Regions from separate parts of the Lentzea sp. NPDC003310 genome, predicted to be linked through region 3. Evidence: riboswitches for the same ligand, from Rfam matches in the RefSeq annotation. Region 3 holds a riboswitch; each other region holds the start of a gene.
The links. Region 3 has a riboswitch for glycine ahead of gcvT (glycine cleavage system aminomethyltransferase GcvT). Riboswitches for the same ligand answer to the same signal wherever they lie in the genome.
Positions count from the first base shown of each region.

Region 1: it holds a riboswitch for glycine, as region 3 does, so the genes downstream of both, gcvH (glycine cleavage system protein GcvH) here and gcvT (glycine cleavage system aminomethyltransferase GcvT) in region 3, are expected to answer to the same signal.
Region 2: it holds a riboswitch for glycine, as region 3 does, so the genes downstream of both, gcvP (aminomethyl-transferring glycine dehydrogenase) here and gcvT (glycine cleavage system aminomethyltransferase GcvT) in region 3, are expected to answer to the same signal.

Region 1 is NZ_JBEXNC010000002.1:20,305-24,657, reverse strand. It holds gene ABZX02_RS02760 (LAGLIDADG family homing endonuclease) at 1-374, shown strand, start outside; gene ABZX02_RS02755 (helix-turn-helix domain-containing protein) at 453-806, shown strand; gene ABZX02_RS02750 (L-serine ammonia-lyase) at 808-2,172, opposite strand; gene gcvH (glycine cleavage system protein GcvH) at 2,201-2,584, opposite strand; glycine riboswitch at 2,647-2,740, opposite strand; gene ald (alanine dehydrogenase) at 2,966-4,078, shown strand; gene ABZX02_RS02735 (TetR/AcrR family transcriptional regulator) at 4,133-4,353, opposite strand, start outside.
Region 2 is NZ_JBEXNC010000013.1:124,059-128,411, forward strand. It holds gene ABZX02_RS26805 (Clp protease N-terminal domain-containing protein) at 1-939, shown strand, start outside; glycine riboswitch at 996-1,092, shown strand; glycine riboswitch at 1,096-1,193, shown strand; gene gcvP (aminomethyl-transferring glycine dehydrogenase) at 1,243-4,134, shown strand; gene ABZX02_RS26815 (hypothetical protein) at 4,180-4,353, opposite strand, start outside.
Region 3 is NZ_JBEXNC010000017.1:232,909-237,261, forward strand. It holds gene glyA (serine hydroxymethyltransferase) at 1-237, opposite strand, end outside; gene gcvT (glycine cleavage system aminomethyltransferase GcvT) at 251-1,345, opposite strand; glycine riboswitch at 1,534-1,624, opposite strand; gene ABZX02_RS32580 (DUF3817 domain-containing protein) at 1,670-1,972, opposite strand; gene ABZX02_RS32585 (hypothetical protein) at 1,987-2,340, opposite strand; gene ABZX02_RS32590 (transcriptional regulator) at 2,547-3,038, opposite strand; gene ABZX02_RS32595 (hypothetical protein) at 3,203-3,382, opposite strand; gene ABZX02_RS32600 (CaiB/BaiF CoA-transferase family protein) at 3,720-4,353, opposite strand, start outside.

The DNA.
Region 1 (4,353 bases), on a different contig from region 3:
TCGCGGACGGCACGTTCCGGCACGACGTCAAGCAGGGCTCGTCGGTCCTGCGCGGGGTGGAGCGGTTCCTGCAGAGGGTCGGCGAGGTCGGGCACGGCACCGACATCATCGGGTCGCTCAAGCGCTCCTACCGGGGGCACGACCGCGTGTTCATCATCTCGGACATGCAGACGATCTCCGGGCCGTACGGGCAGGGCGTCTCGGACGTCGTGCCGGCGCACGTGCCGGTCTACGGGTTCAACCTGAACGGGTACCAGCGCGCGGCGTACGCCACCGGCACGGCCGGTCGTCACGAGTTCGGCGGCCTGTCCGACGCGACGTTCCGGGCCATCCCCCTGCTCGAGGCGGGCCGGAACGCGGACTGGCCGTTCTGACGGTGTGAGAGCTCTCCCTGACGTGGAGAGCTCTCACACTTACTATCAGTTAGCGTTTTGACCAGCTATGATGCCGTCATGGACTACAACGTGTTCGCGAAGGCGTGCCCGTCACGTCCCACGCTGGAGCACGTCACGGGCAGGTGGGGCGGCCTCACGCTGGGCGTGCTCGTGGACGGCCCGCTGAGGTTCAACGAACTGCGCCGCCGCGTCGACGGGGTCAGCGAGAAGATGCTGTCCCAGACGTTGCAGGCGCTCGAACGCGACGGGCTCGTGCACCGGGAAGCCCAGAACACGAACCCGCCGCGTGTCGACTACAGCCTGACGCCGCTCGGGCGCGAGACGGCGGACAGGCTGCTCGCGCTCATCCAACTGCTGGAGGCGCGCATGCCCGAGGTGCTGGCGGCGCAGGCCGCCTACGACGCTCGCTGAGTCAGCACTCGATCACGTTCACGGCGAGTCCGCCGCGAGCGGTTTCCTTGTACTTCACCGACATGTCCTTGCCGGTGTCGCGCATGGTCTTGATGACCTTGTCGAGCGACACGAAGTGCGAGCCGTCGCCCCGCAACGCCATCCGCACCGCCGTGATGGCCTTGATGGACGCGACGGCGTTGCGCTCGATGCACGGGATCTGCACCAGGCCGCCGATCGGGTCGCACGTGAGGCCCAGGTTGTGCTCCATGGCGATCTCGGCGGCGTTCTCGACCTGTTCCGGGGTGCCGCCGAGCACCTCGGCCAGGCCGCCCGCGGCCATCGAGCAGGCCGAGCCGACCTCGCCCTGGCAGCCGACCTCGGCGCCGGAGATCGAGGCGTTCTCCTTGAACAGCACGCCGATCGCGCCCGCCGTGAGCAGGAACCTGACCACGCCGTCGTCGTTCGCTCCCGGCACGAACTTCGTGTAGTAGTGCAGGACCGCCGGGACGATGCCGGCCGCGCCGTTGGTCGGCGCGGTGACGACGCGGCCGCCCGCCGCGTTCTCCTCGTTGACCGCGAGCGCGAAGAGCGTGACCCAGTCCATGACCCGCAGCGGGTCGGTGACGAAGTGCTCGCTCTCCAAGCGCTTGCGCATCTCGGCGGCGCGGCGGCGGACCTTCAGGCCGCCGGGCAGGGTGCCGTGCTCGGTGCAGCCGCGTTCGACGCACTCCTGCATGACGTGCCAGATGTGCAGGAGTCCTTCCCGCACCTCGGTTTCCGTGCGCCACGACAGCTCGTTGGCCATCATGATCTCGCTGATCGACAGGCCGGTCTCGCGGCAGCGCGCGAGGAGCTGGTCGCCGGTCAGGAACGGGTGCGGCAACGGCGTGGTGTCCGGCTTGATCCGGTCGGTGCCGCTCGCGTTCTCGTCGACGACGAAGCCGCCGCCGATCGAGTAGTAGACGGCGTGCTCGACCGGCTTGCCGCCGCTGAACGCCTCGAAGCTCATCCCGTTGGGGTGCAACGGGAGTGACTTGCGGCGGTGCATGACGAGGTCGCGGTCGTGCGTGAAGCCGATCTCGTGCGTGCCGCCGAGCTTCAGCCGGCCGCCGGAGATGATCTCCTCGACGCGTTCCGCCGCGACGGACGGGTCGACCTCCTCGGGGAGGTTGCCCTCCAGGCCGAGGAACACGGCCTTGGGGCTGCCGTGGCCGTGCCCGGTGGCGCCGAGCGAGCCGAACAGCTGGACGTGCACGCGGTCCACTGTGGACAGGCGGTCGCCGAGCTTGTCGACGAACATCGCGGCCGCGCGCATCGGGCCGACGGTGTGGGAGCTCGACGGTCCGATGCCGACGGAGAACAGGTCGAAAACGCTGATCGCCACTGATCAGTCCTTCGTGGTGGTGGGGCGGTCAGTCAGTGTTGGTGAGCTCGGCGTACTTCGCCGCGGTGAGCAGGTTCTCCGCCGAGTCGACGCGGACCTTGAACAGCCAGCCCTCGCCGTACGGGTCGCTGTTGACGATCGCCGGGTCCTGGACGACGGCGTCGTTGACCTCGATGACCTCGCCGGTGACGGGCGAGAACAGGTCACTGACGGACTTGGTGGACTCGAGCTCGCCGCAGACGGCGTTGGTGACGACCTTGGCACCGACCTCGGGCAGCTGCACGTACACGATGTCGCCGAGGGCGTCGGCGGCGTACTCGGTGATTCCGCAGGTCAGCGGGTCCTGGGTACCCGGCGTCCAGTCGACCCACTCGTGCTCGACGGTGTAGAGCAGGTTGTCGGGGAACTCCACGGCGACTCCTCTGGCTGTGACGGATGCAGGAAACTTGCGCCCCCTCCGCCGTGCAGAGTTGCCTACCCCGAGTGGTCTTGCTGCCTGAGAGTGTGCGGGAGCTTGCCCCTTCGGCGCCCCGACTGCGCTCGTCGAGGTCTCTCCCACGCGGGTTCTGGCGCTCGCGCGCCGCGGCCGGTGTTCAGTTGTCCGGGCCGAACGCTATGTGCGGCCCCCGCCGAGTGTCAACGCGAGACCGTCGAGTGGAACGCGAACCACGCTCAGGTCGCTCTGTCCCAAGTGAACAATCGCGGGGTGCCCGGATAGTGCGATCCGCACAGTGACATGACCTTCCGACTGCCCCACATTGTGAGATGTCGGCCACCGAACGGAGGAGTCATCGTGCGGATCGCAGTTCCCCGCGAGATCAAGAACCACGAGTACCGCGTCGCTCTCACCCCTGCCGGTGCGCACGAGCTGACGAGCCGCGGGCACGACGTGTTCGTCGAGCAGGGCGCCGGTCTGGGCTCCGCGATCACCGACGAGGAGTACCTCGCCGCGGGCGCGAAGATCCTCGCGTCGGCCGACGACGTCTGGGCCGAGGGTGACATGGTCCTCAAGGTCAAGGAGCCGATCGCGGAGGAGTACCCCCGCCTGCGCGCCGGCCAGACCCTCTTCACGTACCTGCACCTCGCCGCCGACAAGCCGCTGACCGAGGCGCTGCTCGCGTCCGGCACGACGGCCATCGCGTACGAGACCGTGCAGCTGCCGAACCGCGCGCTGCCGCTGCTCGCCCCGATGTCCGAGGTCGCGGGCAGGCTCGCCCCGCAGGTCGGCGCGTTCATCCTGATGAAGCCCTCCGGCGGCCGCGGCGTGCTGCCCGGTGGCGTCCCCGGTGTCGCCCCGGCCCGCGTGGTCGTGATCGGCGGCGGCGTGGCGGGCATCAACGCCGCCACGATCGCCGTCGGCATGGGCGCGGACGTGCAGATCCTCGACACCAACGTCGACCGCCTGCGCCAGATCGACGCCCAGTTCCAGGGCCGCCTGCGCACGCTCGCGTCGAACTCGTTCGCGATCGAGCAGGCCGTCCGCGAGGCCGACCTGGTCATCGGCGCCGTGCTCGTCCCCGGTGCCGCCGCGCCGAAGCTGGTCTCGAACGCGCTGGTCGCCGAGATGAAGCCGGGCTCGGTGCTCGTCGACATCGCGATCGACCAGGGCGGTTGCTTCGAGGACTCGCGCGCCACCACGCACGCCGAGCCGACCTACGAGGTCCACAACTCGGTGTTCTACTGCGTCGCGAACATGCCGGGCGCCGTGCCGCGCACCTCGACCTACGCGCTGACCAACGTGACGCTGCCGTACGCGGTCGCGCTGGCCGACAAGGGCTGGGAGAAGGCGCTCAAGGACGACCGTTCGCTCGCCCTGGGCCTCAACGCGCACGCCGGCAAGCTGACCAACGGCCCGGTGGCCGAGGCGACCGGCCTGCCGCACACGCCGCTCGAGTCCGTGATCTGAAAGCCAACTGAATGAGGAAGCCCCCGCACGCGTGAATCGCTGCGGGGGTTTCGCCTATCTGAGGGCGGCGACGCGCGCCTTGATGCCGTCGATCACGCAGTCCAGCCCGAACTCGAACTGCCCCTCGAGCGTCCAGATCTCCTGCACGTCCAGCATCTTCACGTAGTTCGGGTGCTTCTCCCGGTGCAGGTCGGCGATCTTCGCCAGGTCGGGCGGGGGCGAGTCCATCCCACCGCGGGCGACGAAGTTGACCTCCGCGATCGAGTACCCCACGG
Region 2 (4,353 bases), on a different contig from region 3:
AAAGTCCTCGCCGCGGCAGTGCAGCGCGCGTTCCGCCTGGAGTTCGGCTTCCTCGGCACTGAGAACCTGCTGATCTCGCTGATCGACACCACCGGTCCCGGCCGCAAGCTCGGCGTGAGGTCGCTGCGGGCGCAGGCGATGGCACGCGGCACCGAGCACTGGGCGGGCGACGACGGCGGCGTCGTTCCCGAGGCTGATCCGGACGTCACGGCGTTGATGAACGCCGCCTGCGACCATGCCCGCGTGGACACCGTTCTGCCGGTCAGTCGCGCACTGGAGGCGTGTCTCCGTACGGCGATCACGGAAGCGGGCGACGGCGTGCTCACCACGACCCACCTCTCTCTCGCGCTGCTGGCTCAGGACACGGGACGTGCGGCCGACCTGTTCGTCCTGCGCGGGGTGGACGTCGAGGAGACGGCTGCCGCGGTGCGCGCCGACGCCGCGCGGACCTACGCGGAGGTCGAGGAGGCGCCCGCGGTCTGGTTGCTGCGCAAGGCGGGCGCGCTGGAGGGGGAGTCCGGCGGCGGGTACGTGCGCTGGCTGACGCGGCTCGTCGCACGCGGTCAGGGACTGGGCGGGCCGGTGCTGACCGTCGTGCGCAACGAGGCCGAACGGCTCGCGGTCGCCGCCCGGCGCGACCTCTCCTCCCGCGACCTGGTGGCGGCGGTGCTGACGGTCGACGAGCAGGTGCGGGTCGCGGGCCGGACCCTGAAGCCGGAGTTCGAGTCGGGTGGCGCGGCGGCGTTGCGCGCGGCCGGCGTCGACCTGGAGGCGTTGCCCCGGGGCGGGTCCGTCGAACGGGCGGTGGAACGGGCGAAGCTCGTCGCGGCCCGGAGCGGGGACGCCGTGGTGGGCACCCGCCACCTGCTCGTGGCGCTGCGGGACGACCCCGCCGACCCCGTCGCGCCGGCGCTCGCCGGTCTCGCCACTGAGACGTAGGTCGCGTCCCTAGCGACTACCCGGGCTGCCTGCGGGTATTCTTCTCGGGTAGTCGCTGAACTCAGGCGGGAGAGACCGGGTCGCAGAGCCCGGCGCCGAAGGAGCAAGTCCCTCCCCGGGAACCTCTCAGGCATCCAGGACCGCCGAGTGAGACGCCTCTGGAAAGTGGATCCCCGCAAGGGATCCCGCCGACGGTGAAAGCCCGTTCTCGCAACGGGTGAACCTCTCAGGCGCCCCTCGGGGTACGGACAGAGCGGGGAGGGCACCAGGACACGTGTGCCCGCAGCCCCCCGGAGGCGTTTGATGACGCAGGACCGCATTCCGCTCGCCGCTCTCGAGCACGGCACCCCGTTCGCCGACCGCCACGTCGGCCCGCGCCCCGCCGAACTCGCGCGCATCCTCGACGTCATCGGCGTCGGGTCGCTGGAGGAGCTGGCGCAGCACGCGGTGCCTTCGTCCATCCACGAGCGCGACCTCGTGCTGGACCTGCCCGCCCCGGCCACCGAGACCGAGGCGCTCGCGGAGCTGCGCGAGCTCGCGTCGCAGAACCGCCCGATGACCCAGATGATCGGTCTCGGCTACTACGACACCGTGACGCCGGGCGTGATCCTGCGCAACGTCCTGGAAAGCCCCGCCTGGTACACGGCCTACACGCCGTACCAGCCGGAGATCTCGCAGGGCCGCCTCGAAGCGCTGCTGAACTTCCAGACCATGGTGGGCGACCTGACGGGCCTGCCGACCGCGAACGCGTCCATGCTGGACGAGTCGACCGCCGCCGCCGAGGCGATGACGCTGGTGCGCCGCGCCGGCAAGTCCAAGTCGAACAAGTTCGTCGTCGACGCCGACACGCTGCCGCAGACGCTCGCCGTCATCGAGACGCGTGCCGAGCCGCTCGGCATCGAGATCGTCGTCGCCGACCTGTCGCAGGGCATCGAGGGTCTGGGCCTCGGCGGTGACTTCTACGGCGTGCTGCTGTCCTACCCCGGCGCGTCCGGTGTGGTGCGCGACCAGAAGGCGCTGATCGAGGAGATCCACGCCGCCGGTGCGCAGGCCGTCGTGGTCGCCGACCTGCTCGCGCTGACGCTGCTGCGCGCGCCGGGCGAGATCGGCGCGGACGTCGTCGTCGGCACCACCCAGCGCTTCGGCGTCCCGATCGGCTTCGGTGGCCCGCACGCCGGTTACATGGCCGTCCGGTCCGGTCTGGAGCGCCAGCTGCCCGGCCGTCTCGTCGGCGTCTCCGTCGACTCGGACGGCTCGCTGGCCTACCGCCTCGCGCTCCAGACGCGCGAGCAGCACATCCGCCGTGAGAAGGCCACGTCCAACATCTGCACCGCGCAGGTGCTGCTGGCCGTGATCGCGTCCATGTACGCCGTCTACCACGGTCCCGAGGGCCTGAGGTCGATCGCGACCCGCGTGCACCGCCTGGCCACCGTGCTCGCCACGGGCCTGTGCGAGGCCGGGCTGGACGTCGTGCACGGCGAGTTCTTCGACACCGTCGAGGTCCGCGTCGAGGGTCGTGCCGCCGAGGTCGTCGCGAAGGCCCGCGAGGCCGGCATCAACCTCCGTCTCGTGGACGCCGACGTCGTCGCGATCGCCTGCGACGAGAAGACGACCCGCGCGCACGTCATCGCCGTGTGGAACGCGTTCGGTGTCACGGGTGCCGACGTGGACGCGATCGACGCCGACACCGCCGACGGCATCCCGGCCGACCTGCGCCGCACCTCGGACTACCTGACCCACCCGGTCTTCCACGCGCACCGCTCGGAGACGGCCCTGCTGCGCTACCTGCGCGCGCTGTCCGACAAGGACGTCGCCCTGGACCGCAGCATGATCCCGCTCGGCTCCTGCACGATGAAGCTGAACGCCACCGCGGAGATGGAGTCCATCACGTGGCCGGAGTTCTCGACGCTGCACCCGTTCGCGCCGGTCGAGGACGCCGCCGGGCTGCTGAAGATCGTGTCCGACCTGGAGGCGTGGCTCGCCGAGGTCACCGGCTACGACGCCGTCTCGCTGCAGCCGAACGCCGGCTCGCAGGGTGAGTTCGCCGGCCTGCTCGCGATCCGCGCGTACCACCGCGCGAACGGCAACGAGGCTCGCGACGTCTGCCTCATCCCGTCGTCCGCGCACGGCACCAACGCCGCGTCCGCCGTCATGGCCGGCATGCGCGTCGTCGTCGTGAAGTGCGACGACAAGGGCAACATCGACATGGGTCACCTGCGCACCACCGTCGCGGAGCACGCCGACGACCTGGCCGCGATCATGATCACCTACCCGTCGACCCACGGCGTGTACGAGGACACCGTCCGCGAGGTCTGCGGCCTGGTCCACGACGCGGGCGGCCAGGTGTACGTCGACGGCGCGAACCTCAACGCGTTGATCGGCCTGGCCCGCTACGGCAAGTTCGGCTCGGACGTCTCGCACCTGAACCTGCACAAGACGTTCTGCATCCCGCACGGCGGCGGTGGCCCCGGTGTCGGCCCGATCGGCGTGAAGTCCCACCTCGCGCCGTTCCTGCCGAACCACCCGCTGCAGCCGACGGCGGGCCCGGCCACCGGTGTCGGCCCGATCTCCGGCGCCCCGTGGGGTTCCGCGTCGATCCTGCCGATCTCGTGGGCGTACGTGCGCATGATGGGCGGCGACGGCCTGCGTCGCGCCACCCTGACCGCCGTGGCGGCCGCGAACTACGTGGCGCGGAGGTTGGACGAGCACTACCCGGTCCTCTACACCGGCGAGGGCGGCTTCGTCGCCCACGAGTGCATCCTCGACCTGCGCCCGATCACCAAGGCCACCGGCGTGACGGTGGACGACGTCGCGAAGCGCCTCGCCGACTACGGCCTGCACGCGCCGACGATGTCGTTCCCGGTCGCCGGCACGCTGATGGTCGAGCCGACCGAGTCCGAGGACCTGGCCGAGATCGACCGGTTCATCGACGCCATGATCGCCATCAAGCGCGAGATCGACAAGGTCGGCGCCGGCGAGTGGCCCGTCGAGGACAACCCGCTGCGCAACGCCCCGCACACCGCGGCCAGCGTGACCGTCGGCGAGTGGAACCACCCGTACACCCGCGAGGAGGCCGTGTACCCGGCCGGTACCGGTGCTCCGAAGATCTGGCCGCCGGTCCGCCGCATCGACGGCGCGAAGGGCGACCGCAACCTGGTCTGCTCCTGCCCGCCGCTCGAGGCGTACAGCAGCTGATCCGAGTCACGGGAAAGGGGCGCACTCGGGGGTGCGCCCCTTTTCTCATGCTCCGACGGGGCAGGTCTCGTCGCCGCAGTTCTCGTCGGCGCCGATGCCGGGCCGGGACAGGTCGTGCTCGAACGCGAAGTGGAAGCAGTCGGGGTGCATCCGCTCGAACAGCTCGAAGTCCTCGGTCTCCAGCTCGACCGTCTCACCGCAGCGCTGGCAGGTCTGTTC
Region 3 (4,353 bases):
GGCGAGGCGCTCGACGACGTCCACGTGCTCGCAGCCGCCGTAGTAGCGGCGGCCGGGGTAGCCCTCGGCGTACTTGTTCGTCAGCACCGAGCCCTGCGCCTGCAGGACCGACACGGGCGTGAAGTTCTCCGAGGCGATCATCTCGAGCGTGCCCTGCTGGCGCGCCAGCTCGGCCGCGACGGCCTCGGCGACCTCGGGGTCGTACTCCGCGAGGGAAGCGTTGAACTGGTCGGACATCTGGAAGAACTCCCTACTTGGCGCGCTTGTAGAACGGAAGTGCGACGACCTCGACCGGCTGCTTCTTGCCGCGGACGTCCACCAGCAACTGGGTGCCCGGCTCGGCACTGGCCTTGGTCACGTAGGCCATGGCGACGGAATAGCCGAGGGTCGGGGACAGCGCGCCCGACGTCACCTCGCCCACGACCTCGTCGCCGTTCAGCACCGCGTACCCGTGGCGCGGGGCACGGCGCTCGGGGGTCTTCAGCCCGACCAGGACCGAGTCCACACCGGACTCGGCGACCTTGGCGAGCGCGTCGCGGCCCACGAAGTCGCCCGGCTTGTCGAGCTTCACGACGCGGCCGAGGTTCGCGTTGTAGGGCGTGAGCGACGTCGTGAGCTCGTTGCCGTACAAGGGCATCCCGGCTTCGAGGCGCAGCGTGTCGCGGCAGCCGAGACCGCACGGCTTGAGCTCGTGCGCCTGCCCGGCCTCGAGCAGCGCTGCCCACACGGCGGACGCGTCGGCGGGCGCGACGAACAGCTCGAAGCCCTCCTCGCCGGTGTAGCCGGTGCGGGCGAGCAGCGCGTCGACGCCGGCGACCGTGGAGGGGTAGGAGGCGTAGTACTTGACCGTCGAGAGGTCCGTGTCGGTGAGGCCCGAAAGGATCTCGACCGACTTCGGGCCCTGGATCGCGATCAGCGCGTAGTCCGTGGACTTGTCGGTGACGACGGTGTCGAACCCGGCGGCGCGCTCGACCAGTGCTTCAGCCACCACTGAAGCGTTGGAGGCGTTCGCGACGACCATGAACTCCTCGTCGCCGAGGCGGTACACGATCAGGTCGTCGATCACGCCGCCGTCGGCCTGCGTGATCATCGTGTAGCGCGCCTTGCCGACCGCGAGCGCGGAGATGTGGCCGACGAGCGCGAAGTCGAGGGCCTCCCCCGCCTGCGGACCGGTCAGCACGATCTCACCCATGTGCGTGAGGTCGAACAGGCCCGCGGTCTGGCGCACGGCGTGGTGCTCCGCGAGCTCGGACGAGTAGCGCAGCGGCATCCGCCAGCCCGCGAAGTCGGTGAACATCGCGCCGAGCTGCTCGTGCTCGGCGTTCAGAGGCGTGAGGCGGGACATCAGAACGCTCCTCCAGGGTGCGCCGAAGAGCCGGACGCGGCCGGCTGAGGCATCAGAAGAATGACACGGTCCATCGGAGACTCCTCACTAGAGCGAGCCTCCCCCTCTGTCATGAGCCTGAGAGCTTCACCACCGCAGTGGTTTGCACCGTGGGCGAGGCTGCCGAGCAGCCTGCTTTTCAGAGTTGCCTGCGTCGCGCGGTACCTGTACCTGAGAGATTCCGGGGAGGAGTTGCTCCTACGGTGCTCCCACTCAAGGGAGCTCTCCCGCGCGACATCGACGGCCGTGTTCAGTTGGTAGCCCCAGACGCTAGCAGGCCAAACGTCACAACGGCACGCCCTGAGCGGTCTTCTCGACCACCTTGCGCTCCGCCCAGAAGGACAGGAACGGGATCGTGCCGGCGAGCAGCACCAGCAGGGTGCCCTTGATCGACCACCGGAGCTTCAGCGCCAGGTCGACCGAAAGCACCAGGTAGATGGCGTAGAGGAAGCCGTGGATCGGGCCGACGACCTTCATCGCGCCACCCATGTCCGCGGCGTACTTGAGCACCATCGCCACGACCAGGAGCAGCAGGAAGACTCCGACCACGTAAGCCATGACCCTGAACCGGGTCAACGCACCCTTCATCTGCCCGCCTTCGCTCAACGACCGTCCCGCGCGTTGAGGTCCGCGAGCATGCGGTTGTAGGCCGCGAGCTCCGCGTCTTCGTCATCGTCGAACTGCTCGACAGGCGCGGGTTTGACGGCGACAACCGTACTTACCGGCGAAGGAGCGGCTGCAACCGGCTCGGGTGAGAGAGCCTCGTCACGGCGTTCGCGCGCGAGCTTGCGGAAGCGCCACACCATGAAGAGGGGGAAGAGGCCGAAGAGCGGCCACTGGAGCACGTACCCGAGGTTCTGGAACGTGCCGCTGGCGGACTCGAAGCGCTGCCACTGCCACCAGGCGAGCCCGCAACAGACGATCAACGCCGCCAGACAGGCGAGCGCGATCAGCACACGTTGGGGGGTAAGGAGGCCGCGCACGACCTCAAGACTACTTGGGTGAGGCCTCCTGATGGAGGCCACCCCGTGGGGTGTGAGGGCCTCGGCCCTCAGCTGAGGAACACGGCGGACGAACGTTCGGCGAGCGCGCCCCGCACGGACGCGCGTGCCCGTTCAACGAGTGGATACAGGGCTGCCGCCTCCGACAGCCCGTTCCGCTACTACGCCACGCCGTCCCGGCGCTGCCTCTGCAGACGTGCGACGCACCAGGCCGCGGCGGAGCCACGACGAAGGTGCTGGAGAACCGTCATCGGTCCCAGGCGCCTCCCGAGGTCGGCAGGCGTGAGGCCGGCCGCGCGGTAGTCGAGCGCGCGCTGGTCCAACGGGCTGATGCCCGCGTCCCACCACTGCTCGGCCTCGGCGACGTCGCCCACCAGCTGCCAGTAGCTCGCCGCGGCGGCGAGCAGTGCCTCGGGTGCCTCCGGCGCCCGCTTGCGCATCGCGGCCACGTAGGCCGGATCCGCCGAGTCGACCTTGACCAAGCCACGCGACCCACTCCTGCCTCCCCGCTGCACGGGGATGCCGGGCGCCGAGGGGGGAGCCTCCGCGAGCCACGCGTTCTTGATCCGGTTCACCTCCTGCATCTCTGCGTCGTCAGACCGTTCAGCCGCCCACTGCTGCAACAGCTCGTGGACCCCGGAGTCCTCGACCATCAATGCCTCCTCGTCGGTCGGGGATCGGCCATTGCAGCGGAAGGTATTCGGTAGGTCTGACAATCGCCAGACCCTGAATCCCCAGAACACCCGTTACCAGTGCGTGATTGGCCTCATTCCACCCGTCCGGCGCAACGCGGAGGGCTGAAGATCACCGTCCGTGACTAGCTGAGCGGGGTGGCCGTCCCGAAGAGGCTGCGGACGAAGGTGATGATCGACTCCGCGCCCTGACGCAGCCAGCCGAGGACCTGCTGCACCGCCGAAGCGGACTGCTCGGGCTGGGTGATCAGGAGGAACAGCACCAGCGCGACGCCCGCCAGCACTAGCACCTTCTTGAGGTTCACAGGTACCTCTCCGTCCGTGTCGTTCACCGGTCGGGCGGCCGACCGCCCGTGTCACCCGTCATGGTCCCTCATTCACCCGGCCGATGAACAACGACCACGCCAAACTCGTCACAGGATCCGCCAGGGACGCACGCCTGCACGACGTCCAATGTCACCCGAATGGCGGCTAAAGACGGGCCTCAGCAGCGCCGATGTCCTGGGCACGAGGTGAACACGGACACCCTCGCATCCCACAGCTTGGAAGAAGGACTGTTGCACCGGGGCTCACCCGGATGCCGACCGTGCCCGATCACGCACCGTCACGCCGTCGTGGCGCCTTTAATACGCACCCGACCATTCATCCAATTACTCCAGACCGCCTCAGTTCCATAATCCGGTCCTCTGCCACACCCATGTCGGCAAGCACTTCCGCGGTGTTCGTCCCCGGCGGGACCGGGGGCGTCGGAACGGCCGCCGGAGTGCGGTCGAAGCGGGGCGCCGGAGCCGGGTGGGCCACCCCGGACACGTCCACGAAAGTGTCTCGGGCGGCGTTGTACGGGTGAACCGCCGCCTCGGCCGGGGTCAGCACCGGCGCCAGGCACGCGTCCGTGTCCCGCGCCAGGTCCGCCCACTCGTCCCGCGGCCGGGTCTTCACCGCCGCCGCGATGCGCTCGCGCAGCTCGGGCCAGTTCGCCGGGTCGTTGCGACTCGGCGCCTCCTGCAGGCCCAGCACGCGGACCAGGTCGGCGTAGAACTTCTCCTCCAGCGCGCCGATCGCCACGTACCTGCCGTCGGCCGCCTCGTAGACGTCGTAGAACGGCACCCCGCCGTCGAGCATGTTCTCGCCGCGCCCGCCGGACCACAGGCCCGCGGACCGCATGCCGTGCAGGAACGTCGTCAGCAGCGCCGCGCCGTCGACCATGGCCGTGTCGACGACCTGGCCGCGTCCGGAGCGCTCCCGTTCGTACAGCGCGGCCAGCACGCCGAGGGCG